Regions from separate parts of the Candidatus Thiodiazotropha sp. CDECU1 genome, predicted to be linked through region 1. Evidence: predicted binding sites of a transcription regulator. Region 1 holds the regulator's gene; the other holds the start of a gene.
The links. The regulator FNR, encoded in region 1, switches genes on or off when oxygen is low (the NO sensors DNR and NnrR bind a similar motif). The targets are predictions, from matches to a motif close to TTGATNTANATCAA.
Positions count from the first base shown of each region.

Region 2: the regulator FNR is predicted to act here: its motif matches at 8,976-8,989, upstream of R2K28_RS11565 (hydrogenase expression/formation C-terminal domain-containing protein).

Region 1 is NZ_OY734020.1:3,509,127-3,521,165, forward strand. Features, by position in the region: gene eno (phosphopyruvate hydratase) at 1-49, opposite strand, end outside; gene kdsA (3-deoxy-8-phosphooctulonate synthase) at 140-973, opposite strand; gene R2K28_RS15975 (CTP synthase) at 970-2,601, opposite strand; gene R2K28_RS15980 (sulfur globule family protein) at 2,951-3,325, shown strand; gene fnr (fumarate/nitrate reduction transcriptional regulator Fnr) at 3,494-4,252, shown strand; gene dnaQ (DNA polymerase III subunit epsilon) at 4,249-4,950, opposite strand; gene rnhA (ribonuclease HI) at 4,950-5,390, opposite strand; gene R2K28_RS16000 (class I SAM-dependent methyltransferase) at 5,365-6,147, opposite strand; gene R2K28_RS16005 (lytic transglycosylase) at 6,338-8,023, shown strand; gene R2K28_RS16010 (ribonuclease H) at 8,166-8,354, shown strand; gene R2K28_RS16015 (hypothetical protein) at 8,422-8,619, opposite strand; gene R2K28_RS16020 (ketose-bisphosphate aldolase) at 8,957-10,135, shown strand; gene R2K28_RS16025 (nuclear transport factor 2 family protein) at 10,166-10,633, opposite strand; gene R2K28_RS16030 (DsrE family protein) at 10,768-11,124, shown strand; gene R2K28_RS16035 (ABC transporter ATP-binding protein) at 11,164-12,039, opposite strand, start outside.
Region 2 is NZ_OY734020.1:2,534,688-2,546,726, forward strand. Features, by position in the region: gene R2K28_RS11515 (sensor histidine kinase) at 1-387, opposite strand, end outside; gene R2K28_RS11520 (response regulator transcription factor) at 368-1,036, opposite strand; gene R2K28_RS11525 (PepSY domain-containing protein) at 1,039-1,344, opposite strand; gene R2K28_RS11530 (hypothetical protein) at 1,417-1,989, opposite strand; gene R2K28_RS11535 (DUF1924 domain-containing protein) at 2,004-2,396, opposite strand; gene R2K28_RS11540 (cytochrome b/b6 domain-containing protein) at 2,447-3,010, opposite strand; gene R2K28_RS11545 (nickel-dependent hydrogenase large subunit) at 3,643-5,364, opposite strand; gene R2K28_RS11550 ((Fe-S)-binding protein) at 5,412-6,683, opposite strand; gene R2K28_RS11555 (hypothetical protein) at 6,680-7,342, opposite strand; gene R2K28_RS11560 (hydrogenase small subunit) at 7,339-8,445, opposite strand; gene R2K28_RS11565 (hydrogenase expression/formation C-terminal domain-containing protein) at 8,480-8,815, opposite strand; gene R2K28_RS11570 (HyaD/HybD family hydrogenase maturation endopeptidase) at 9,038-9,529, opposite strand; gene R2K28_RS11575 (HypC/HybG/HupF family hydrogenase formation chaperone) at 9,641-9,883, shown strand; gene hypA (hydrogenase maturation nickel metallochaperone HypA) at 9,876-10,232, shown strand; gene hypB (hydrogenase nickel incorporation protein HypB) at 10,270-11,091, shown strand; gene hypD (hydrogenase formation protein HypD) at 11,122-12,039, shown strand, end outside.

The sequences.
Region 1 (12,039 bases):
CCCGTGAATCGAGGATCTCTCGTCCACGAACATCAACAATTTCAGACATGTTGTCTCCGTATTCTGTATGCTTTCAGTAAATAAATGTGGTGATAACAGTTAACCAAGATAGTGTTACAGCCAGGTGTATGTAACAGCCTTAGGGTGACATCTCAGCCAATTGTTTCCCTTTCACAAGATGATCGATCTCAACCAGCGTCTCGAGCAGTTCCCTCATCCTGGGCAGCGGCCAGGCATTCGGCCCGTCGCTGAGTGCCTTGTCCGGTTGTGGATGGGTCTCCATGAACAGACCCGACACGCCAGCTGCAACCGCCGCCCGTGCCAGTACCGGGACAAATTCACGCTGTCCCCCTGAACTGCTACCCTGCCCCCCCGGCAACTGAACCGAATGGGTGGCGTCATAGACCACTGGCGAACCGGTATCGCGCATCACCGCCAGGGAGCGCATATCCGAAACCAGATTATTGTAGCCGAAGGAGACACCCCGCTCACACACCATGATCCGTTCATTGCCCGTGGCCTTCGCCTTGGCCACCACGTGGGTCATGTCCCAGGGTGCGAGAAATTGCCCCTTCTTGATATTCACCGGCAGACCCTGGCGGGCCACATTCTGGATAAAGTTGGTCTGACGGCAGAGAAAGGCTGGGGTCTGCAGGAGATCCACCACCGATGCAACCTCTTGCAGTGGGGTATCTTCATGCACATCGGTCAACACCGGTACACCGATCGATGATTTGACCTGTTGCAGAATCTTTAAACCCTGTTCAAGACCCGGTCCGCGAAAGCTCTCGGCGGAGGAGCGATTCGCCTTATCGAAGGAGGATTTGTAGATGAACGGGATACCAAGGGCCTGGGTCAGCTGTTGCAACTCCCCTGCCGTATCCAGGGCCAACTGCTCACTCTCGATGACACAGGGACCTGCGATCAGGAACAGCGGCCGATCCAGTCCAACCTGGAAGTCGCATAGCTTCATGCCTTGCTGTCCCGATGCTTTCTCGCCGCCTCGATGAAACCGGAAAAGAGCGGATGGCCATAGCGCGGGGTCGAGGTAAACTCCGGATGGAACTGGCAGGCCACGAACCAGGGATGATCCGGGATCTCCACAATCTCCACCAAGCGTCCATCAACTGAACGGCCCGATACCTTCATCCCGGAAGTGACAATATTATCCAGATAGCTGTTGTTGAACTCGTAACGGTGGCGATGGCGCTCGGTGATGATCTCCTCGCCATACAGCTGGTAGGGCTTGCTATCGGACTCCAGACGACACTGCTGCCCACCCAGGCGCATGGTTCCACCCAGATCCGACTCCTCGGTACGTTTCTCAACCTTGCCGTCCGCATTCAACCACTCAGTGATCAGCCCGATGACCGGGTGTGGTGTGTCGCGCTTGAACTCGGTACTGTGGGCACCCTCCAACCCGGCCACATGACGGGCAAACTCAATCACTGCAACCTGCATCCCGAGACAGATCCCCAGATAGGGAATGCCATTTTCACGGGCATATTGAACTGCCGCAATCTTGCCCTCAACACCACGATTACCGAAACCGCCGGGCACCAGGATGGCATCCATCCCCTCCAGGCTATCAAGCCCGCTCTTCTCCAGCTGTTCCGAATCAACATAGTGAATCACCACCCGGTTGCCGGTATGGACTCCAGCATGTACCAAGGCTTCAGAGAGGGATTTATAGGCCTCCGTAAGATGCACATATTTCCCCACCATGGCGATCTTGACCTCTTCGGCCAGGTTATCGAGACCCTCCAGGAACGCCTCCCATTCAGACAGGTCTGCCGGTGGCAGGTCCAGGTTGAAACGCTGATTGACCAGTTCGTCCATCTCCTGGGCATGCAGCAGCACTGGAATACGATAGATAGAGTCTGCGTCTACTGCGGATATAACCGCCTTTTCCGGTACATTGGTGAAAAGCGCAATCTTTTTGCGTTCGGTTTCAGGCAGGGGCCGCTCGGAACGGCACACCAGAATATCGGGTTGGATACCGATGGAGCGCAACTCTTTGACCGAGTGCTGTGTCGGCTTGGTCTTAATCTCGCCGGATGCCTTGATATAGGGCACCAGAGTCAGATGCATGAACATCACCCGTTGCGGCCCCAACTCCACACCCATCTGACGGATCGCCTCCAGAAAGGGCAGTGACTCGATGTCACCCACCGTGCCACCGATCTCCACCAGGCAGATATCCTTATCATCAGCACCCAGCAAGACACTCTCTTTGATCTGATTGGTGATATGGGGAATCACCTGCACAGTACCTCCCAGATACTCTCCCTTGCGCTCCTTACGAATCACGCTGTCGTAGATCTGGCCGGTAGTGAAGTTATTGTTCCGCCCCATGGTACTGCGGATGAAACGCTCATAGTGCCCAAGATCGAGGTCGGTCTCGGCCCCGTCATCGGTAACGAAAACCTCGCCATGCTGGAATGGACTCATGGTACCCGGATCAACGTTGATGTAGGGATCGAGCTTGATCATGGTGACATCGAGCCCGCGGGCCTCGAGCAGTGCAGCCAGGGAAGCGGATGCGATTCCTTTACCAAGGGAGGAGACAACACCGCCCGTAATGAATATAAATCTAGTCATGAAGCTTCTAGTTAATGCGCTGGAAAAGGGAAAACGGACGGAAGGAAACAGTAACAGATCAGACCGCCTCTCTCAATCGCATTAATAGTGAGCTAATGCGACATAACTCTTGCAATAGTCTCATAAGGACATTTTATTTAAGCGCCCTAGGGTCTATAATCGATTGGCGATTTTCGCAATAACAACCACAGAGACCAGTTGGCTGTTACTCGGTGTGACTAAGCCGAACAGAACAAGGATTCTTGATATTAGCCACTAACCATTTATCAATGCGTAACGACCAACTACTTGTTTCCATTAGAAAAAGTAGTCAATAAAAAATCAATCTTAATTATATGAGGAAGAAAGCATGATTAAATTTGCTAAGGTCCTGAGCGTCGCTGCTCTCGTTGCTGTCTCCACAACCGCATCAGCATGGTGGGGCGGTCCCGGCTATGGTAACCGTGGCTGGAACAACGATGGCTGGGGCGACGGCTGGGGCGATGGTTCCGGCGACTTCAGCTTTGGTATGAGTGGCAGTGGGCGTGGTTCCGGCTATGGCCGTGGCAATAACTACTATCGCGACTACGGTGGTTACGGTCCTTACGGCTATGGCGCGCCATATGGCTATGGTGGTGCCCCGTATGGCTATGGTGGTGCCCCGTATGGCGCCCCATACGGTGGTGCTGCACCTTATGGCTACCCACCTGCAGCCCCGGCTGCGCCTGCTGCACCCGCTAAATAAGCGATCAGCCAGGAGCACTAAAAAAGTCGGCCACATGGCCGACTTTTTTTATTGGATATGATCTAAGATAATAAAAATCCTAAAATTACTTGATCCGGATCAAGAACATCTGGAAAAATAGGAGGGGAGAAATCCCTAAAAGAGTGCACCTTGAGTTGGAGCGGTTCCTTGACGAATAGAAAAGTTGTTTCATTTGAAAATATCAAGGTCGCCTGCAAAAACTGCAGTCTTTCGACCCTTTGCCTCCCCATGGGACTCACCCCTGAAGACATAGAACGCCTGGACTCCATTATCAAGCGAGGTCGCCCCTATCATCGCGGTGATCATCTCTATCGGGGTGGCGACAAGTTCCATAGCCTCAGAGTCATCACCAGTGGCTCGGTCAAAACCTATTCACCCAATGAAGATGGCGGTGAACAGGTACTTGGGTTTCACCTGCCGGGGGAACTGATTGGTTTGGACGCCATTCAGGACGACAACCATAACTGCTCTGCAATCGCCCTTGAGACCACCGCTGTCTGCGAGATCCCCTTCTCTCAACTGGAATCCCTGAGTTCCATCATGCCGAGCCTGCAGCATCAGATGTATCGCCTGCTCAGCCGCGAGATCGGCCAGGAGACAGAGATGCTGACCCTGCTGGGCAAAAAGAGTGCAGAGGAGAGGCTCGCCACCTTCCTGCTCAGCTTTTCCGAACGTTTCAAACAGCGCGGATTCTCAGCCAGTGATTTTTTTCTCAGTATGTCACGCCACGAAATCGGCAACTATTTGGGGCTTGCGGTAGAGACAGTCAGCCGATTGTTCACCCGCTTCCAGGACGAGAGCCTGCTGCAGGTGGAGAGAAAGCATGTGCAACTGCTGGACATCCCCCGCCTGTACGAGATCGTCCAGGGTACAGACCGGGCTAAGTCGACTCAGTCCCGAATCTAATGCTTTTTTAACCAGACACAAGACTCACCCATGGCATCCAACTGCAACTGATGGGCTTCGAGTTCCTGCTGATTTGCATGAACGACCTTCAACGCCGGCCTGTTCGACGGCAAACGTTGGATAGTGTCAGCTGAGTTATCGCCAAATTCATCGGTGGCGACACCATCCAATACCAGTGAAGCCTGCCCTCCTGTCATCATCAGGTAGACATCGGCCAGTATCTCGGCATCCAGAAGCGCGCCATGCAACTCTCTGTGAGAATTATCGATATCGTAGCGTTTGCACAGGGCGTCAAGGCTGTTTCTCTGGCCCGGGTGCATCTTTTTCGCCATCACCAGGGTATCGGTGACTGCGCAGAGTCCATCGATTCTCGCAAGGCTCTGCATAAGACCTAATTCATGGTCGAGAAAACCAACATCGAAGGGGGCATTATGGATGATCAGCTCCGCCCCACTCACATAATCGATGAAGTCCTGCGCCACATCGCCAAACCTGGGCTTATCCTCCAGAAACTCGTTGGTGATGCCGTGCACCTCTATGGCTGCGAAATCGATCTCCCGATCTGGCTGCAGATATTGATGGAAGTTATTTCCGGTCAACCTGCGATCAACCATCTCCACACAACCGATTTCGATGATCCTGTGGCCCTGCTCCGGTTCCAGTCCCGTGGTTTCCGTGTCCAGTACTATTTGTCGCATCAGTTCAAAATTTCCTCGATCCCCCGGTTGGCCAGATCATCCGCCAGCTCATTCTCCGGATGGCCGGAGTGACCTTTGACCCAGGCCCACTCTACCTGATGGCGTTTCACCTCCGCATCCAGCATCTGCCACAGATCCGCATTCTTGACCGGTTTTCTGGCCGTCGTTTTCCAACCATTCCGTTTCCAATTGTGGATCCATTGGGTGATGCCATTTTTGACATACTGGGAATCGGTGGTCACCCTCACCCGGCTTTTCTTCGTCAGGCTCTGCAAACCCCGGATGACGGCCAACAACTCCATGCGGTTGTTGGTGGTCTCAGGCTCACCGCCGAACAGCTGTTTTTCATGTCGGCCATAGCGTAAGAAAACCCCCCAGCCCCCGGGGCCGGGATTCCCGCGACAGGCGCCATCACTATATATTTCTACAACTTGAGCCATCTGAATTTCTCATCGTGGGTTCTGCTGCGGTGGGCAGGACCCGTTTTTTCACCCGCCATTTTGAGCGCAGCGGTGTCACGATAACCTCCCGCTTGACCGCGAGTATGACATATACACCAGCAAGCCTTGGATAGATCTTTTCCCCAATCCCCTCCATGAAGGCGAGTCTCTGCATAATGGGCAGGTGGGATACCGGGGGTCGGTAGTGAAGATAGACCACCTCTTCCAACTCAAAGCCAAGCAATGAGAACCAGTCCTGGATCCGCTTCCCGCTGAAGAAGTGCCCGCACCAGGGAACAGAGGTGGAACGCAGGTGCAACAGACGCCACAGGCCCCATTGACTCCAGGGATTGAAACCACTCAGCAGCACCTTACCCTGAGGGATCAACACACGTTCCACCTCCCGCAGGACTTGATGGGGATCGGCAGCAAAATCGAGGGTATGGGGCAACACCATCCCATCCACACTGTCGCTGGCAAAGGGCAGGCGATGGCTTTGGGCTCGCAGACCTACCCCCGAGCTATCCCCCCCGATCCCCATGACAACCCGGTTGCGGGCCGGACTCTGCTTGAGTAAATCCTGATTGTCATAGGGGAGCCCCAGCTGCACCACATGGTAGCCAAACAGGGTGGCAACCCGGGAATCCAGACACTCTGCCTCCTGCTCAGCCAATAGCCTGCCCAAATCACTCGCAAACCAGTTTTGTAGTTGTTTCTGCTGACAAGATCCCAAATTCAACGACTTATTGTCTCTCATTGTTAAGGTATCTACTTTGCTACCGACACTACTGTCAGGTAATCTGTGCAGTCCGGTACGCCTCAATAGAGGCATCAGGTTATCAGGAGGTATGCCCGAATGGCAGTCAGCTACGGGTTACCACGCAATATGGAGCACCAGCCATGGAAATGATACGCGGCTCTGATACTATTTTCCTCCGATATAGAGTATGCCTACAACAAGCCTTAACAATTCGATGCGGTATTTCAAGATTCCCCTGCGTATTATGAACCTATTCGCCATCTGTCTCCTCGCTGCCTGTCAAAGCCTGCCCAACGGCGGCGCTACAAGTGCGCTGCAGCAAGTAGAACTCACCCCGGCTGTGACGCAAACGCTGCAGACACAGCCGAGCGCACAAGAGAGTGCCATCACAAGTGAGCGGCTGCCGGATGTGGCCGAGGAGTTGCAGACTACTGTCACAGAACTGACACTCCCGGAAAAGCCTGCCGATCTCTGGAGCCGGATGTTGGATGGTTATCGACTGACCTTTCCCCACAATTCCAGAATCGAGCGGGAATTGAACTGGTACAGCAAGAATCCGGGGTATATTCAGCGTATCCAGGAACGCTCCCAACCCTATCTCCATTTTATTATGCAGGAGATTGAAAAGCGGGATATCCCCAGTGAGATTGCTCTGTTGCCAGCCGTTGAGAGCGCCTATCGGCCATTTGCCTACTCACCGGGCCGCGCTGCCGGTATGTGGCAGTTTATCCCCTCCACCGGCCGCTATTTTGGCTTGAAGCAGAACTGGTGGTATGACGGACGCAGGGACATCGTGGCGTCTACCCATGCCGCATTGGACTATCTGCAGTCCCTCAGCCGGCAGTTCGACAATGACTGGGAACTGGCGCTTGCCGCCTACAACTCTGGGGCTGGAACGGTTCGCAGTGCGATTAGACGCAATAAAAAACGTGGCAAGCCAACCGATTACTGGTCCCTGAAATTACCTGACGAGACCAGCGCCTATGTGCCCCGCTTGCTGGCGTTGGCTGAGATTTTCAGAAATCCCCAGTACTATGCGATCACCCTGACACCCATCGCTGATGAACCCTATTTCACCACCGTCGACATTCAATCTCAGCTCGATCTCGCCCTGGCGGCAGAGATGGCGGAGTTGTCCATTCAGGATCTCTATCTCCTCAACCCCGGCCTGAATCGATGGGCTACCGATCCGGATGGCCCCCACAAACTCAGTCTGCCGCTGGACAAGGTTGAAACCTTTCTCGAAAAGCTGGCGGCACTGCCCGTGGAAGAGCGACTGACATGGAAACGCTATAAGATCAAACAGGGTGATGCACTGAGCGTCATCGCCAGAAAACATGGCACCACCACTAAAGTCCTGAGACAGATAAACAAACTCAAGGGCAACAGAATCCGTGCAGGGAAGCACCTGTTGATCCCAGTCTCCAGTAAAGGCCTCAGTCAATACACCTTCAGCGCCGGGCAACGCAAGGCGGCAATCCAGAACAGATCCCGGAGTGGCAACAAACGAAGCTATATCGTGAAGCCGGGGGATAGTTTGTGGAAGATTGCCAAGGCCCACTCAGTCAATCATCGAAAACTCGCGGCATGGAATGGAATGGCCCCGGGGGACCCCCTAAAACCGGGGCAAAAACTTGTGATATGGGTAAAGAAAGCCCAATCTTCCGAACTCTCCCTTCTCAATCTTCAGCCATCGGGTACCCAGAGCAGGCTGCACTATCGAGTCAGACGCGGTGACTCTCTATCCCGTATCGCTCAGCGTTTCAAGGTGTCTGTTGCCGACCTCAAACGCTGGAATACGCTTGATAGTAAATATCTCCAGCCTGGTCAAAGACTTAAACTCTATGTCGACGTGACAGAACAGACCCTCTAAGGATATCCGGCCGGGCCATCCCCAAACCTTGTGACAGCGACCCCTGATTGACCTACATCAATAAACAGGCCTAATTAATTGACAGCCTACTGTCCCTATTCGAGTATCCACAAGATTAGTAGTATTTTTTGAGGCGGGTTCAATGAGTGATGAATGTCATTTAAGAGAAGGTGTTGAACTGAATCTGGCAGATGTGGAAAAGATTGCCATGGGGCTGAAATCACTGGCCAGCTATTCAATGCTCGCCTACGAGCACGATGACGATCCGGAAGACCTGGACGAGATCGTCCAAGAGGGGCTGGATGCCATCGATCGTTTGTTCAATTGCTGAAATAACCTGATTCCGTTCGAACTTTCATCCGCCACCGACGAGACAGCGGCGGCGGCGGTCAGGCGTGTCAAAGGATAATCCAGGCTGCAACACCTAGCCAAAGCATTCCCTTCGCAAGGAAGAACAGAAAACTGACTGCCGTCAACTGCCGCAGCCAATTCGGTAGCGTGGCAAGACGCTTTTGAATCGATCTCGTCAATTCACTGGTTGTCACTCTTCTCTCCCGGGCTGATTCTGCGTAGGGGACGATTTGATCCCATGCCACTCTGTGATTCCTGTCCTAATTGTAGAAGCACTCTGGTGATTTGCATATTAGATTACACCAACCAAGTTATTAGTTTTTATCTATTGGTGGCAACCGGAGGTCAGCGACGACTTTCTGCTATCCGATGCTGATCATCTTCTGATTGAGATCATAAACCGCCTGAACCCATAGATTTCGCATGGCATCGCCGCCAATCACGATGTTAGTATCGGCACCAGTCAACCCGCAGATCATCGCACCTGCCAGCGATATACTGCATACCATGCGTTGATGATGAACAAGAATAACAAACCAAAATGTCGATAAGGGACTGAAGCAATATAGGGGAGATAACTTTATGCCTTTGGTCAACATGCGAGAGATGCTGCACCATGCCTATGGGAACGGCTATGCAGTCGGGGCCTTTGACCTGGTCAACCTCGATTTCCTGGAAGGTATACTGGATGCCGCCGAACGCTGTGCTTCACCGGTCATCCTAAGCCTGGCCGAATCCCATTTTGAGTATTTCGATTTTGAGCTTTTACTGTCCGCGGTTGAGAAGGCGGCGCGCAACGCCTCGGTACCGGTCGCGATCCATCTGGACCATGGAGAGAGCTTGCAGTCTGCCATGAACGCCATCAACCATGGCTGCAATGGGGTGATGGTGGATGCTTCTCACAGGTCCCTGGACGATAACATCCGTACTACCCGCTCGGTGGTCGAGATGGCTCACGGGTGCGGAGTGCCTGTGGAGGGTGAACTGGGTTATGTCCCAGGCGTCGAGGGTGAGGATGCAGAACGACACCCGGGAAAGGTCAGCTACACGACAACGGACCAGGCCATCCATTTCGTTGAGACTACGGGTATCGATTTCCTCGCAGTCTCCATAGGTACAGTGCATGGTCGTATGCGGGGCGAAGCGAAGCTCGATTTCCAGCGTTTACGGGATATCAACGAGGCGTTGGGCCTACCTTTAGTGATCCATGGTGGAACCGGCCTATCCGAAGACCAGTACCGACAATTGATCACCAACGGCGTGGTTAAAATCAACTACTATACCGCGCTGGCCGATGCGGCAGGCGCCGCCATTCGGAAAAATGTCGAGGCAACAGAGAATAACGCGTTTACCCAACTGACCCGGGGTGTACAAGCTGCTGTCAGTGAGGAAGCCGAGCGTTGTATTCGGCTCTGGGGTTCTACCGGGCGCGCTACCGAAGTGCTGACCCAATGCACACCCTGGCTTCCGGTGGAGCATCTCATCGTCTACAACGTCAATGGACTGGATGATGAGGGTGTCATAGAGATGATGGCCAAAGGCCGGGATGTGCTGTCAAAAATACCCGGGGTGCGTGAGGTCGCTACCGGCAGCGCGGTCAAGACAGATGCCGCCTACCGCTACACCTGGCTGGTGCAGTTCTGCCACCCGGCGGTGATAGACAGCTACCGTGACCATGCGGACCATGTCGCCTTCGCCGATCAGCTTTTCCGCCCGGTTGCCGGGGAACGTATCAGCATCGATTACGCATGGATTGAATAGTTAGCATCCCAATTTTCCCAAAAGCCTGTTTCAGAGTCCCAGTTCACTAAGTCCGGGGTGATCATCCGGTCGCCGCCCCAGCGGCCAATGAAAGAGACGGTCCGATTCCTTTATTGGCAGATCATTGATGCTGGCGAATCGTCGCTGCATAAATCCTTGTGCATTGAACTCCCAGTTTTCGTTGCCATAGCTGCGATACCACTGGCCCGAGTCGTCGTGGCATTCGTAGGCGAAGCGCACGGCGATACGGTTTGCCCCAAATGTCCAAAGCTCCTTGATCAGCCGATAGTCCAATTCACGCGCCCACTTGCGCTGTAGAAATTCCCTCACCTGTTCTCTGCCATGGGGAAATTCTGCCCGGTTTCGCCACTGCGTATCCTCTGTATAGACAAGCACGACACGCTCAGGGTCACGGGTGTTCCAGGCATCTTCCGCCATGCGAACCTTCTGCGTGGCGCGCTCTTGATCAAAAGGTGGAACAGGTGGTTTTTCTTGCATCGTGGTTTCTCCAGAAAACGTGAATCCAAGTATGTAGACAAGTCTGTGTGAATAATTCACCATTTCATTATTCATAATTCAACAATATTGCATCGTTCACTCATCTATCAAATATCAATAACTATGTGGTTGTATTGAGTTCCGGTGCAGAAGATGGTGGTAAACGGGCCACGTTAGCCTTCTCGGCCGCATGTACCGCCATGGCCATGGATCTCGATACGCAACTTTTCCTTGTGGGTGACGGCAGCCACTGGGCCTACCAGGGCAGCTGTGAGGGTATCAGTCAGAAAGGCTTTCCGGCCCTGGCAAGTCTGATGGAGAACTTTGTCGAACTGGATGGCAAGATCTTTGTCTGTTCAGCCTGTGACACCGTCTGTTCCCTGCCACAAGACAGTGAAGGCAAACCCTTGCTTAGACAGGCGTTCATACAACCTCGTGGCCTTGCCTCGATTCTGGAACACATGGTCGGGGGCAGTTCCATCACCTTTTGATTACCAGTGGTCGATTGACGATGTGTGTGACCTGGGATTCTATAACGCCACCACGTGTTCCACTGCCAGTCGAACCCCGAGTCTCTCCCCTATCCCATGATCGTGGTGACTCTGCACCAAGCATAACAGCTCGGTGCCATCATCCAGGGAGAGGGTATAGAGATACTCAGCGCCTTGAAAAACCTTGCCGACGATCTTCAGCTTATAATCACTCTGATCATCATGAATGATATCGTCGGGTCGCAGCAACAGTTCAACTGAATCCCCCGCCTGGTGTTGCTGCTTGAGATCGGCGCACATGATCCCGAGCACGGAATCGATACGCCCATCCTCCAACACCCGTCCAGGGATCATCGAGCCCTTGCCGATAAACTCCGCCACGAATCGATCCGCCGGTTTATGGTAGATGTTGTAACCGCTATCCCATTGACGCAAACGTCCGCTACCCAGCACACCGATGATATCGGCCAGGGCGAACGCCTCCAGTTGGTCATGGGTTACCAGGATTGCGGTCACCCCCTCTCTTTTCAGAATCTCACGTACCTCGCCAGCCAACTGCTCCCGCAACTCCACGTCGAGTCCGGAGAAGGGTTCATCCAGCAGCAGTATCTCCGGCCGCGGCGCCATGGCGCGGATCAATGCAATGCGCTGCTGCTGACCGCCTGAAAGCTGGTGGGGATATTTCTCCTCAAGACCGTTGAGGCCGACCAGTGCCAGCAACTCCTTAACCCGCTGTCGTTGCGACTTACCACTGCCCCCGCGTAGCCCGAAGGCGACGTTGTCCCTGACGCTGAGATGGGGATAGAGGGCAAAATCCTGGAATACCATGCCGACCTGGCGCTTCTCCGGGGCCAGGGTATGACCTGGCAGGGAGACCCGGCGACCGTGTAACAGGATCTCTCCCTGCGCCAGCGG
Region 2 (12,039 bases), 970 kb from region 1:
CAGCTGCTGCGCTTCAGGACCGAGCATATGCATACGCCTGCTGTCACCGACCGGCAGCATAGGAATATGGAGTTTAAAGTCCCAAAGTGATCGTGAGTGGGTCTCAGTGCCGTCTTGATGACGAATAAGATAGTAGTGTCCGGAATAGGGACGTCGATAGATTTGGTTGACGCGGGCGGGCCGAACCTTGAACTGCTGATGTTTAACGGCCATCGCTGCGAGCAAGGCCTCGCTGTCATGTTCCAGGCGGGATGCGATAAAATCTTCTGTCAGCTCTTGAATGGATTGTGCGCCGAATAACCATAGCAATCCCATCAATACGATCAGGCTGAGCGCCAACCCCAGGTGCAGTCGATGTTCGAGAGAGTTAGTTCTCAACACCGACATAGATATACCCTTGTCCTCTGCGTGTCTCGATCACCTGCTTGCCCAACTTGTCACGTAAACGACGAATATAGACTTCAATCAGATTGCTGTCACGATCGAAATCCTGTTCATAAACATGTTCCGTTAAACGGGTTTTGGAGAGTATCTTGTCTTTGTTGAGGATGAAGCAGCGTAACAGGCGAAATTCCGTTCCGGTGAGATCGAGTCTCTGCTGATCGGGCAATATCACCTGCTGTCTCTCCTCGTCGAGCTCCAGGCCACCAGACTTGAGGCTGGCCCCCACCAGATCGTGACTGCGACGCACCAATGCCTGCAGGCGTACCACCAGCTCTTCAATATGAAACGGTTTGCCCAGATAGTCGTCCGCACCGGCCTTGAACCCCTCAACCCGTTCATGCCAGGCATCCCGGGCGGTCAATATGATCACCGGAGTACGATTATCCCGTTTGCGCCAGTTCTTCAACACCTCCAGACCGGACCGGTTAGGTAGACCCAGGTCCAGGACGATAAGATCATATGCCATGTTATCGCCCATAAACTCAGCTTCAATACCCTCCTCGGCACAATCAACGGCATACCCCTGCTGTTCCAGGTCGTGCTTTAGTGATGTGGCGAGGAGATTGTCATCTTCAACCAGCAGCAGACGCAACTTCAATCCTCCAATTCATGTTCCAGAATCTTCCCTGAGGCGGCATCGACCTTGATCTCCCATACCGCTCCCCTCCCATCGAGAATCTCTATCTCATATAGATATAGCCCTCTTTCACGTTCCAACTCAAGTTCCAGAATCCTACCCGGCTGTTTCGCCTGAATGAGTGGGATAATCTCCTCAAGGGGAAGAATGGCACCAGATTCGGTCAGGCGTCGCGCCTCTTCATAGCCCTCCTCGGCCAGAGATAGACCGGATATCACCAGCGCCATCATGAGCAATATGTTTGTTGTGGTTTTACCAATCATGCTTTCCATCTTACTCTATCAAGGAGTCCCCGAGTGTCAGAAGTATAGCTTCAACAACTGTTGAAACACACACTAGTCATCCCAGCGTCCGATGCCGGGGATATCGATTTCATGTTCATTATATGAACCCTGCAATGCTCTCTTGTGGCAGCTGTCGCAGTTGCTGAAGGATAGAGAATAAGGTATCTCATCATGTTCATGTTTGAAAAAAGCAGTTTCGGTAATCCGTTTCGGGGAAGGTGTATAGCGCAATGACCACATCACTTTATTTGGAATCTCACGATTGACCTTATCAGCCGCATTTGCAGTGAGAAAACCTTGCAACTGTGCTTGATCCTCTTCTGCCAACTCTGCGTTTTCACCAAAATGCTCATCCAGATGTTGCATCATCGAATGCCAGGATGCGGCGGGCAGAAAAACGGGTTGAAAGGGAAAATGGCAACTGCCGCACTCCTCCTGGTAAAGCTGGCTGAATTGGCTGTTGTTCAGTCTGTTTTCAGGCTTGAACCAACCACCAAACATTCGCTCTCCCCAGTCATCATCATCCTCGCCCCATTCATCACGATCGGCCATAACCATACCGGCACCTAACAGCGTAACTGCAAGTACCAGTGTGGCCGGTAACCAAAATATTCGCGTTTTCATCTTTTTTCACCTCATTAATGTCGTTGAAGGAATAACAGGAGATCACCTCTCTCCTGGGGTGTGCATACCCTTCCCCATGTCCATTTACAGTTGCGTTTGAACCATTTTTTGATCTGCTTCGGATCGGTCAGGCGTTTTGCATTGACTGACGGCGCCATCGGTTCAATCCGCTTTCCCGTCTTGATGTGTTGCCCAGGATTACCCAAATTGTCGCCATGACAATCACTGCATGATCTGGGCTTACCACTTTTTTCATCTATTACCAGACGTTGCCAGGCTTCCCGTCCCTGCTCCGCCGAGAATGGCCCGGCACCCTCGGCTTGGTAGGACTCAAGCATGCTTTCCACACTGTTCGCCTGCAGAGTCGTAGTGCCGATGAGTAGCAATGAAATTAAGATCGGTTTCATTTTCCATACCTCCGACTGATATAACATCCAGGACCTGATACCAAGCCTGATCAGATCCGTTTGCTGCCTGTGAACATGGCACGAACTAAATTCTCCCGATGTAGCAGTGAACCGAATCCCACCCCGAGCAGATGCACAAGCACCAGAAAAAGGGTGAAATTGGCAAAGAATTCATGCACCTCCTCGAAGAGTTCACTGCCATAGGCGGCGTTCGAAAAAAACACGTCGGCGAATGGGCCCGCGCCCGTGGCGCCGTAGGCAAGTAATCCGGTGAGGGTGGTTATCAGCAAGGTTATCAGCAGGGCAAGTATCATCGCGCCACCGGCGGGATTGTGTCCGACAGTGGGGTCGGCGCGCAACCGAACAAGATCTCGTAGATAAGCAATAACCTTGGCAGGAGATTTTACAAAATCATTGAAGCGGGCATAACGCGTACCCAGCAGGCCCCATATCACGCGGAATAATAACAATGCCGCGATCAGGTATCCAGCATTGGCATGCAGTTCCATCCACTCATCCTCTGTCAGCCAGGCAACCGCGAAGGCGCACACCAGGCTCCAGTGAAACAACCTGACCAGCGGGTCCCATACCTTGATTAGCTCTCGATCACTCATCGTCTCTCTCTCGAATCAGTTGTGTTGAGAGAGAGCATGGCAGAGGGAAATGAAATCAAGCTGAAAATTCTCAAGCTGACGATACAACCCTGACTGATCCGGCAAGCCACAACCTACGCGTGTAGTAATCCATGCCGCAAATGAATGCCAATCACCGCGAATAATCGCTAATCAGGTCATTTATTTGTATTTGCAAACTGGGGCAGTCAAGTCAACAGATAGATATGGATTTCATCCCTAAACTAGGGCCTGTTAACACTAATCCAATGCACTCTGTTGTGCCTGAAAAAGCGCCAATCAAGGCGCGAGGAGAGAAGTTTGGTCACTCCAAATGAACGACGAGCAACGCTGAGTGGCGCTTTTTCAGGCACAACCCGAAGGGCTGGGGCTGTTTTTCCACCCAGCGGCGTTATCATTCGCTCATGTAGCGCTGCTACACCACGCTCATTCTGCCTTGCTGGACGAAAAAACAGCCCCAGCAGAGTGCATTGGATTAGTGTTAACAGGCCCTAAAGGTGCCTATATAGGGTGATTCGTGATCATTCACGAGTATTTGTTTATGTTGAGACCAACAAAAAAATGCCCCTGCCCATACAGGCAGAGGCAGAACCTGGCAGTTTGAAAGTTGCCTGCTATGTCACTTTCAACTGCAACATCTCCTCACCATCTTCATCTGAGAGGTGGACTGCACAGGCTATACAGGGATCGAAGCTGTGGATGGTTCTCAGAATCTCCACCGGCTTTTCCGCATCCAGGAGTTGGTGATTATCCTGCAGTGCAGCCTCGTAAGCGCCGGCCTGGCCCCCAGCATCCCGTGGCCCGGCGTTCCATGTACTCGGTACCACCGCCTGATAGTTGGCGATCTTGCCATCCTCGATAACGATCCAGTGTCCCAAGGCACCGCGAGGCGCCTCCATGAACCCGACACCCTTGCACTGGCTCGGCCAGGAGGATGGCTCCCACAGGGCCTCGTTAAAGGTTTTGGTATCCCCCGCCTTGATATTGGCAATCAGCTGGTCATACCAACCCTGCATTGCATCCGCCAAAATCTTGGTTTCCAGGGTTCTGGCGGCGGTTCTGCCCAGGGTGGAGAAGAGTGCCCGCGTCGGCAGATCCAGCTTGCTCAGGGTCATATTGACCAACTCCTGGGTCTGTTCATGGCCCTTGGCATACAGCATCAAGACCCGCGCCAGGGGTCCTACCTCGACCGCCTTGCCCTTCCACCTCGGCGCCTTCAACCAGGAGTAGGACTCCTCTACGTTCAGATGGGCATAGGGGGGCTCGGGGCCGGTGTAGTTGAGTGATGTCTCACCATCATAGGGATGCAGACCCTGATCCTTGCCCTTGCTGTAGTCATACCATGAATGGGAGATGTGCTCCTGTATCTCTTCTGCGCTGTTCAGATCCAATGGATGTATGGTGGATATATCCCGGTCGAGGATGACCCCGCTGGGGAAGAAGAAACTGTCAGGATCATCCATGGAGGTGGCAGGCAGGTCACCGTAGCAGAGGAAGTTACCCAGGCCCTCGCCACGTTCGCCCCAGTCCTTATAGAAGCTCGCTACCGCCAGGGTATCCGGCACATAGACCTGATCGGTAAACTCGCGCATCTTGTTGATGACGTTTTGAACCTGAGAGAGTTTCTTGCTGTTGATCGCCGAGTCGGAGTTGAGATCGATGGCGGATGCCACACCACCCACCAGGAAGTTGGGGTGGGGATTCTTGCCGCCGAAGATGGCATGCAGCTTGACCACATCACGCTGCCACTCAAGGGCCTCCAGATAGTGGGCGACCGCCATCAGATTCGCCGCCGGTGGCAGCTTATAGACCTCGTGCCCCCAATAGGCCTTGGCGAAAATACCCAATTGCCCGGCATCGACGAAACCCTTCAGTTTCCTTTTGACATCGGAGAAATAGCCTGGCGATGCCTTCGGCCAGTTGCTGATGGATTGGGCCAATGCCGAGGTCTCTGCCGGATCGGCGGAGAGCGCCGATACCACATCCACCCAATCCAGGGCATGCAGATGATAGAAGTGCATCACATGATCATGGATATACTGAGCGCCAATCATCAGATTGCGGATCAGCTGGGCATTCGCCGGGATCTGATAATCGAGGGCATCTTCCACCGAGCGTACCGAGGCAATACCGTGCACCAGGGTGCAAACTCCGCATATACGTTGCGCGAAGGCCCAGGCGTCACGAGGATCTCTACCCTTGAGTATGATCTCGATACCACGCACCATGGTCCCCGATGAATAAGCGCTGGCTATCTTATCACCATCCATCTGGGCCTCGATTCGCAGATGACCTTCGATTCTGGTGATGGGGTCAACGACGATTCTGTCACTCATTTCTCTCGTCTCCTATCGGTACAACATTTCAGCCAAGCGCTGGAGTCTCATTCACTCTTCTCTTCGACCAGATGCTCTGCCAGCATCTCGGTCAATCCAACCACGGGGATCTCCATGCGATACTCTTCCAGTCCCTCCTCGATGATCAGCCGGCAGTTTGCGCAGGCCGTAACCAGGGTTTCCACATTCAGCTCATCCAGTTGGGTCTTCTTGCGTTTAAACACCTTGAGACGAAGTTCTTCCGCCCTCTCATTGGCACTCACGCCGCCACCGCCGCCGCAGCACCAGTTCATCTCCCGGGCATCCTGCATCTCGACAAATTCGCTGGCGACCATCTTGAGAAGATTACGCGGTGGTTCCAATACACCGCCCTTGCGTACAATCTGACAGGGGTCATGGAAGGTCAGCCGGGTCTCATCCATGCCCTCAGTCTTCAACCGACCACTGGCGCGCAATTCATCCAAAAGCTCCAGGATATGCACGACCTTGAAGTTGTAGGCTCGACCGATGAGGTTGGGACCCTCCCAGCGTATTGCGGTATAGGCATGACCGCATTCAGGACTGATGACATATTTGACCTTCAGCTTCTCAGCAGCGACCACGACCCGATTCACAAGCTCACGGGCGATATCGGAAGAGCCGATTTGAATCCCCGAGTTTGTCGCCTCGAAGGCCTCAGAACTGATGGTCCAGGTCACACCCGCCTGTTTGAAGATGCGGGACAGGGCCTCCAGGTATTCGGGGAAGTTCATAATCTCCATGGAGGAGAGCAGAGCCATGTAGTCGACACCCTCCACATCCACCGGGATCTTGATTCCGGTATCGGCCTCGACATGTTTGATCTGCGCCGCCAATGCAGGAAACTTAACCCCCATCGGACTGCCGATCGTCACTGCTCTGCGGCTGGCGCCCTTCATCCCCTCCGGTGAGTAGCCCGCAGCCACGAATCCCTCTCTGGCACGCCGGATCATATAACTCACATCATTGCCCACCGGACACACCATGGAGCAGCGCCCACACAGGGTGCAGGCGTCGTAGACCAAAGGCTCCCACTCCTCGAACAGTTCATCGGTAACCGGTTCGCTCAATCCGAGCATCGATTTCAGTTTTCCCCACAGGGTATACTCCTGCTCCCAAACTCGACGCAGGGGTTCCAGCTTGTTGATCGGTGTGTACCTTGGGTCGCCGGTCTCGGTATAGAAGAGACAGGCCTCGGCACACATACCGCAGTTCACACAACTGGAGAAGAAGGAAGCAATGGGTGCATTCATCTGTTCACGTAAGGCATTCATGCCTCGCTCAAGGGTTGCTTCGCTCATGACTGAACTCCTCTGCGACCTGCCATGGCCCCGTTATACCAACGGGCGATAAAGAAGGTGAAAGCGTGCATCAGCTTGGTAAAGGGGAATACCACCATCAAGATCTCCACGCTGAAAATATGCAGCCCCAGTACCAACGGATAGGGATCGATCATGCGGTGATAGGCCAGATAGCCCGTTATCATAGGCAGAATCGTAACCAACCAGGTCAGATAATCCTCCGGGCCACTGAGGTAACGCTTCACCGGATGGGTGAGGCGGCTGAACAGCATCGCCACCAGGGTGACGATGGTTACCGCTGCCACCGCATCCACCAGATTGCTGGCGATACCCGGCCAGCTGAGACCGATGGTGGCTTTGATCAGTTCGATGTGGGGAATGAACAGAAACAGGCTGATAAAGAAACCGATATGCCAGATATAACCGCCAACCACTGTGAACGGTGAACGGCTAAAGGAGCCCTTTTCCGGCAAGGTTCTCGTCACCACCGTGCGCAGGCCAGCCCCCAGTTCCGCTCCTCTGGGTTCTGCATAGTCGGGCTTGCGTCCCAATATCAATACCTCGAGCAACCTGACCAGAATACCGATGATCAACACGACCAGCGCAATATCAAATCCCGGCCCTCTTACCCATAGCAGAAAATCAATTGGTGTATTCATGAGCTCTTATCCAAATCATCGATAGTTACGGTTTCATGTTCGGCAGCCGCCTTGGCCTGCTTACTGCGATTGAGCGCGCCGGCCGCCGCACCGATGGCAACACCACCACCCACCACATAGGCAGCCTGTCGAATGACGTCGCTGTCGGGAATAGACAGGGCATTGTAGAAACCGCCGGCATCCCAGAAATTGGGTTCCGAGCAACCCAGGCAACCATGCCCGGCTTCCACCGGCCAACTTGCACCCTGATTCCACTTGGTGGTTGCGCATGCGTTATAGGTCATCGGACCCTTGCATCCGAGACGATAGAGGCACCAGCCCTTGCGCGCACCCTCGTCATCGAAGGTCTCGGCGAACAGGCCTTTGTCGTAGAAAGGACGCCGATAACAGCGGTCATGGATACTCTTGCCGAAGAAGACCTTGGGTCTACCCAAGTCATCCAATTCAGGCAGCGCGCCAAAAGTAAGAAAATGTGCCAATACCCCAGTGATTACGGTTGGGATGGGCGGACAACCCGAGACATTGACCACCGGCTTATCCTTGACGATATCTGCCACCGAGACCGCACCGGTAGGATTGGGCTTGGCCTGGGGCAAACCGCCGAATGCGGCACAGGTACCGACTGCAACAACAGCTGCCGCACCTGCAACCGTCTCTTCCAGGATCTGCAGATTGCTGATGCCTGCAATGGTGGAGAAGCCCGGATTCCCCAATGGGATGGAACCATCCACAACGACGATATACTTACCTTCGTTTTCGTGCATCGCCGCTTCACGCGCAGCTTCTGCCGCATCCCCGGAGGCGACCTGCAGGGTATGGTGATAATCGAGTGAGATATGATCGAAAATCAGACTCTCAACAGTGGGTGAATGACTGCGTGTCAGTGACTCGGTGCAGCCCGTGCACTCCTGAAAGGAGAGCCATATGACAGAGGGCCGCTTTGCCTGCTCGAGAGCTGCGGCAATGGCTGGCACCATCGTCGGGGGCAGCGCCATCATCGACGCGGTGACACTGCAGAATTTCAGGAAACCCCGCCTGGAGACGCCGCTGTCCCGCAGGCTCTCCCCAAGTGTTTTAGCGATAGGATTGAGTTGTTCAGCCATTACTGCTCCTCCCGCAATCGACAAGCATGCGGAATTATTTGGGATTCAGCTGTTGTTCGAGCCTGATAATCGCATCTGATATATCTTCGGGTTGAGACTGTACAATCTCAGGCACACGATTAATCTCAAGTGAGAGTGCTATACGCTCACCTGCGGCGTTGTAATGATCGATTAACCAGATACCTGGATAGAGGGTCTCGCAAATACGGCTCTTGCCCAAGGATTGAAGTTCGATACTAACCTCACCGCATCCTAGGTGACGTAACAGCTCTTCCTCGTCACCCGGGCCGAAAGGTATGGATTTAAGATCGATGGTGGTCGCCACGCCTCGCTCCTTGAGTCGTTTCAATGAGTGTAGTACTTCATACATCACTGGTATTGCATTCGAGTGATTTGCGGGGGGGTTAGATCCGTCCCTTGACTCAACCCGTACACTGATGTCTTGCAGTTTCTGCATGAGTCACATCTGCTAAATGCCTCATTGATGATCTGGGTTATATAAAGAATATCACTAAATACTGATACTATTGCTGATCTGGATCATTATTGCAGACTGAAAAGCTGATCTCAGGCAACTCAATTCTAAAAAATGCTAACCCTGAGCCTCAGGTAGGAGACCCCAGGATTTCAATATGCAGACGGCCTCCTCGATCCCCTTCTCCACTGCCGGTTGTACGCTCTCGCTCAAATGCTCACCCCAATCGAGATTCTCGGGTTCGATACCAATCAGACAACGTCGTGCCGGCAGGGTCTCGGAGAGTCGGGCGATATCGAGCAGGTCACCCAGACTCACCTCATGCACACTGGCGCGGTTACCCTGTAGATAGCTGTCCATCTCCTGGTCGTGGAAGACCCTGAGTGTGCCGGGCCTCTCCCCCATGCGGGCCGCGTCGGCGACGATCAATCCATCCGCCCGGGCAATGGGCTCCGCCAGGGTGAAACTGAGGGTACCCCCATCCAGATACTCAATACCCGGTACCTCCCCGATCTGCTGCTGCATGCGGTTCACCAGCTGAACACCTATACCCTCGTCACTCAACAGGGTATTTCCTATACCGAGGATCAACACAGATTCGATTGACAAAAACGGTCTCCTTGGGAGAATGAAATAGCTGGCTGTGAATAGTGTCTATTATTTAAGACAAGCTGGTTGGCAGCCGAAACAAAAAGCATACCTTTAAACCAAGGATATATCATGTGCCTGGGCATACCCATGCAGATCAAAAGCATAGACGGCTTTACCGCACAGTGTGAAGCAAAAGGCATTCAGCGGGAAGTGAGCCTCTTCATGCTGCAGCACGAAGAACTCAGGCCGCAAGACTTTGTCGTCGTACATGTGGGTTACGCGATACAAAAAGTCACCCCGCAAGAGGCACGATCCGCCTGGGAGATCTATGACGAGATGCTGGCGAAGATGGAATCTCCGCCGGATGCATGAGTTGTCTGTTTGCCAGGCGATGTTGGCACAGGTCGAGGCGATTGCCGAGCGGGAACATGCCAGTCAGGTTGACCGAATCGTCATCCAGATCGGCCCCCTCTCCGGCGTGGTACCGGAACTGCTGCAACAGGCCTTCACAATCGCCCGAGCGGGCAGCATAGCCGCCGAGGCCGATTTGGAAACAGCGGTGCAACAGGTACGGGTACGTTGTCAACAATGTGGCGCCGAATGTGATGCATCGGTGAACAGGTTGATCTGCTGTGAATGCGGTGATTTCCGCACCCAACTCATCAGCGGGGATGAACTCCTGCTCGCCAGTGTGGAACTGACACGGGAGGATGACAATTGAGTGGTAACTGTAAATCGAAATTTAGGAGCATATTCTGATGTGCGATACATGTGGCTGTAACATCACCGAAGGCAATCGGCATCTCATTGAAGAGGGCGGCAAGCATGCCCATGCGAAGGATGGCAGCGTAGCCGTGGAGGTGTTACAGAATCTGCTCAGCGAGAACGACCATCAGGCCACCCACAACCGTGAGCATTTTGACCGTCACCAATTGCTGGCGATCAATCTCATGTCATCCCCCGGCAGCGGCAAAACCCGTCTCTTGGAAACCACCATCGACAAACTTGGGCAAAAATATCGGATCGCGGTTGTGGAAGGCGATTTGGAGACAGAGAACGATGCGGAGCGCATCCGCAAAAAAGGCGTGGCGGCCGTGCAGATCACCACCGGTACAGCCTGTCATCTGGATGCGCATATGATCCACCAGGCCCTGCATCGGATGGATCTGGATGAAGTGGACATCCTGTTCATAGAGAATGTGGGTAACCTGGTCTGCCCGGCCAGCTTCGACCTGGGACAGCATCTGAATATCACCCTGCTCTCCGTCACCGAAGGGGATGACAAGCCGATTAAATACCCGGTCATCTTCCGCGCCGCGGATCTTGTGCTGCTCACCAAATCTGATCTGCTCGCGGTGATGGATGAGTTCAGTCCCGAACGGGCCGAGCAGGCGGTCCGCCAGCTCGCCGTTGAGGTGCCGGTCACCCTGACTTCGGCCAAGTCGGGAGAGGGCTTTGAAACCTGGCTCGCCTGGCTCGAAGAGCAGATCAAGTTACACAAAGCGAGGCGCGCACAGGGTAAAACTCTAAAACCGAACCTGCAGCCTGAAGGCGCTAAATTACACGCTGGTGAAGGCTAGGGCCTGTTAACACTAATCCATGTGTAGCCTATGTCGATAAGCGCAAAATCCTGGCTGCAGCAGCTACATGCCCTGCCGTTGCGGGAGCCGATCAAGATCATGAATGTCTGCGGCGGGCATGAGCGATCCATTACCCAGGCTGGATTGCGGGGCGCTCTACCGGATCAGATAGAGCTGATACCTGGACCCGGCTGCCCTGTTTGCGTCTGTCCCGAAGAAGATGTCTATCAAGCGATGCAACTGGCGCTGCAGGAACCGATCACCCTGGTAGCCTTTGGCGACATGCTGCGGGTGCCGGTGAATGTCAGCAAGGGAGAGCCCCGCTCCCTGGATCAGGCCCATGCCGCGGGCGCGGACATCCGGCCCATCGCCTCCCCCATGGAGGCGCTGCAAATTGCTCAGGCCGCTCCCGATCGGGAGGTGGTCTTTTTTGCCGCCGGCTTCGAGACCACCACGGCACCTGTGGCGTCGTTGCTGGTCGAGGGTATACCTGACAACCTCAGCATCCTGTTATCGGGTCGACTCACCTGGCCTGCTGTCTCAATGTTGCTGAGTGGCGAGAAACCGGGTTTCAATGCCCTGGTCGCACCCGGTCATGTCGCCACCGTGATGGGGCCGGAAGAGTGGTCATTCGTCGTGGAGCAGCACCATATACCGGCCGCGGTTGCCGGTTTTACACCAGAGAGCCTGTTGGCGGCCACCTACTCTGTGATCAGGCAATATCTGGACGATCGGCTTTTTCTCGACAACTGTTATCCTGAATTGGTCAAGCCCGGCGGTAACCCAAGCGCCAAGGCTCACCTGCAACAGGCGCTGGATGTGGTCGATGCCAATTGGCGCGGGATCGGCATCATCCCCGGATCCGGTTTTGGGTTGAACAAGGACTACGCACAATGGGATGCCCGCAGGCGTTTTCCCGACTACGACACTCCCGAGCGAAAGCGCAGT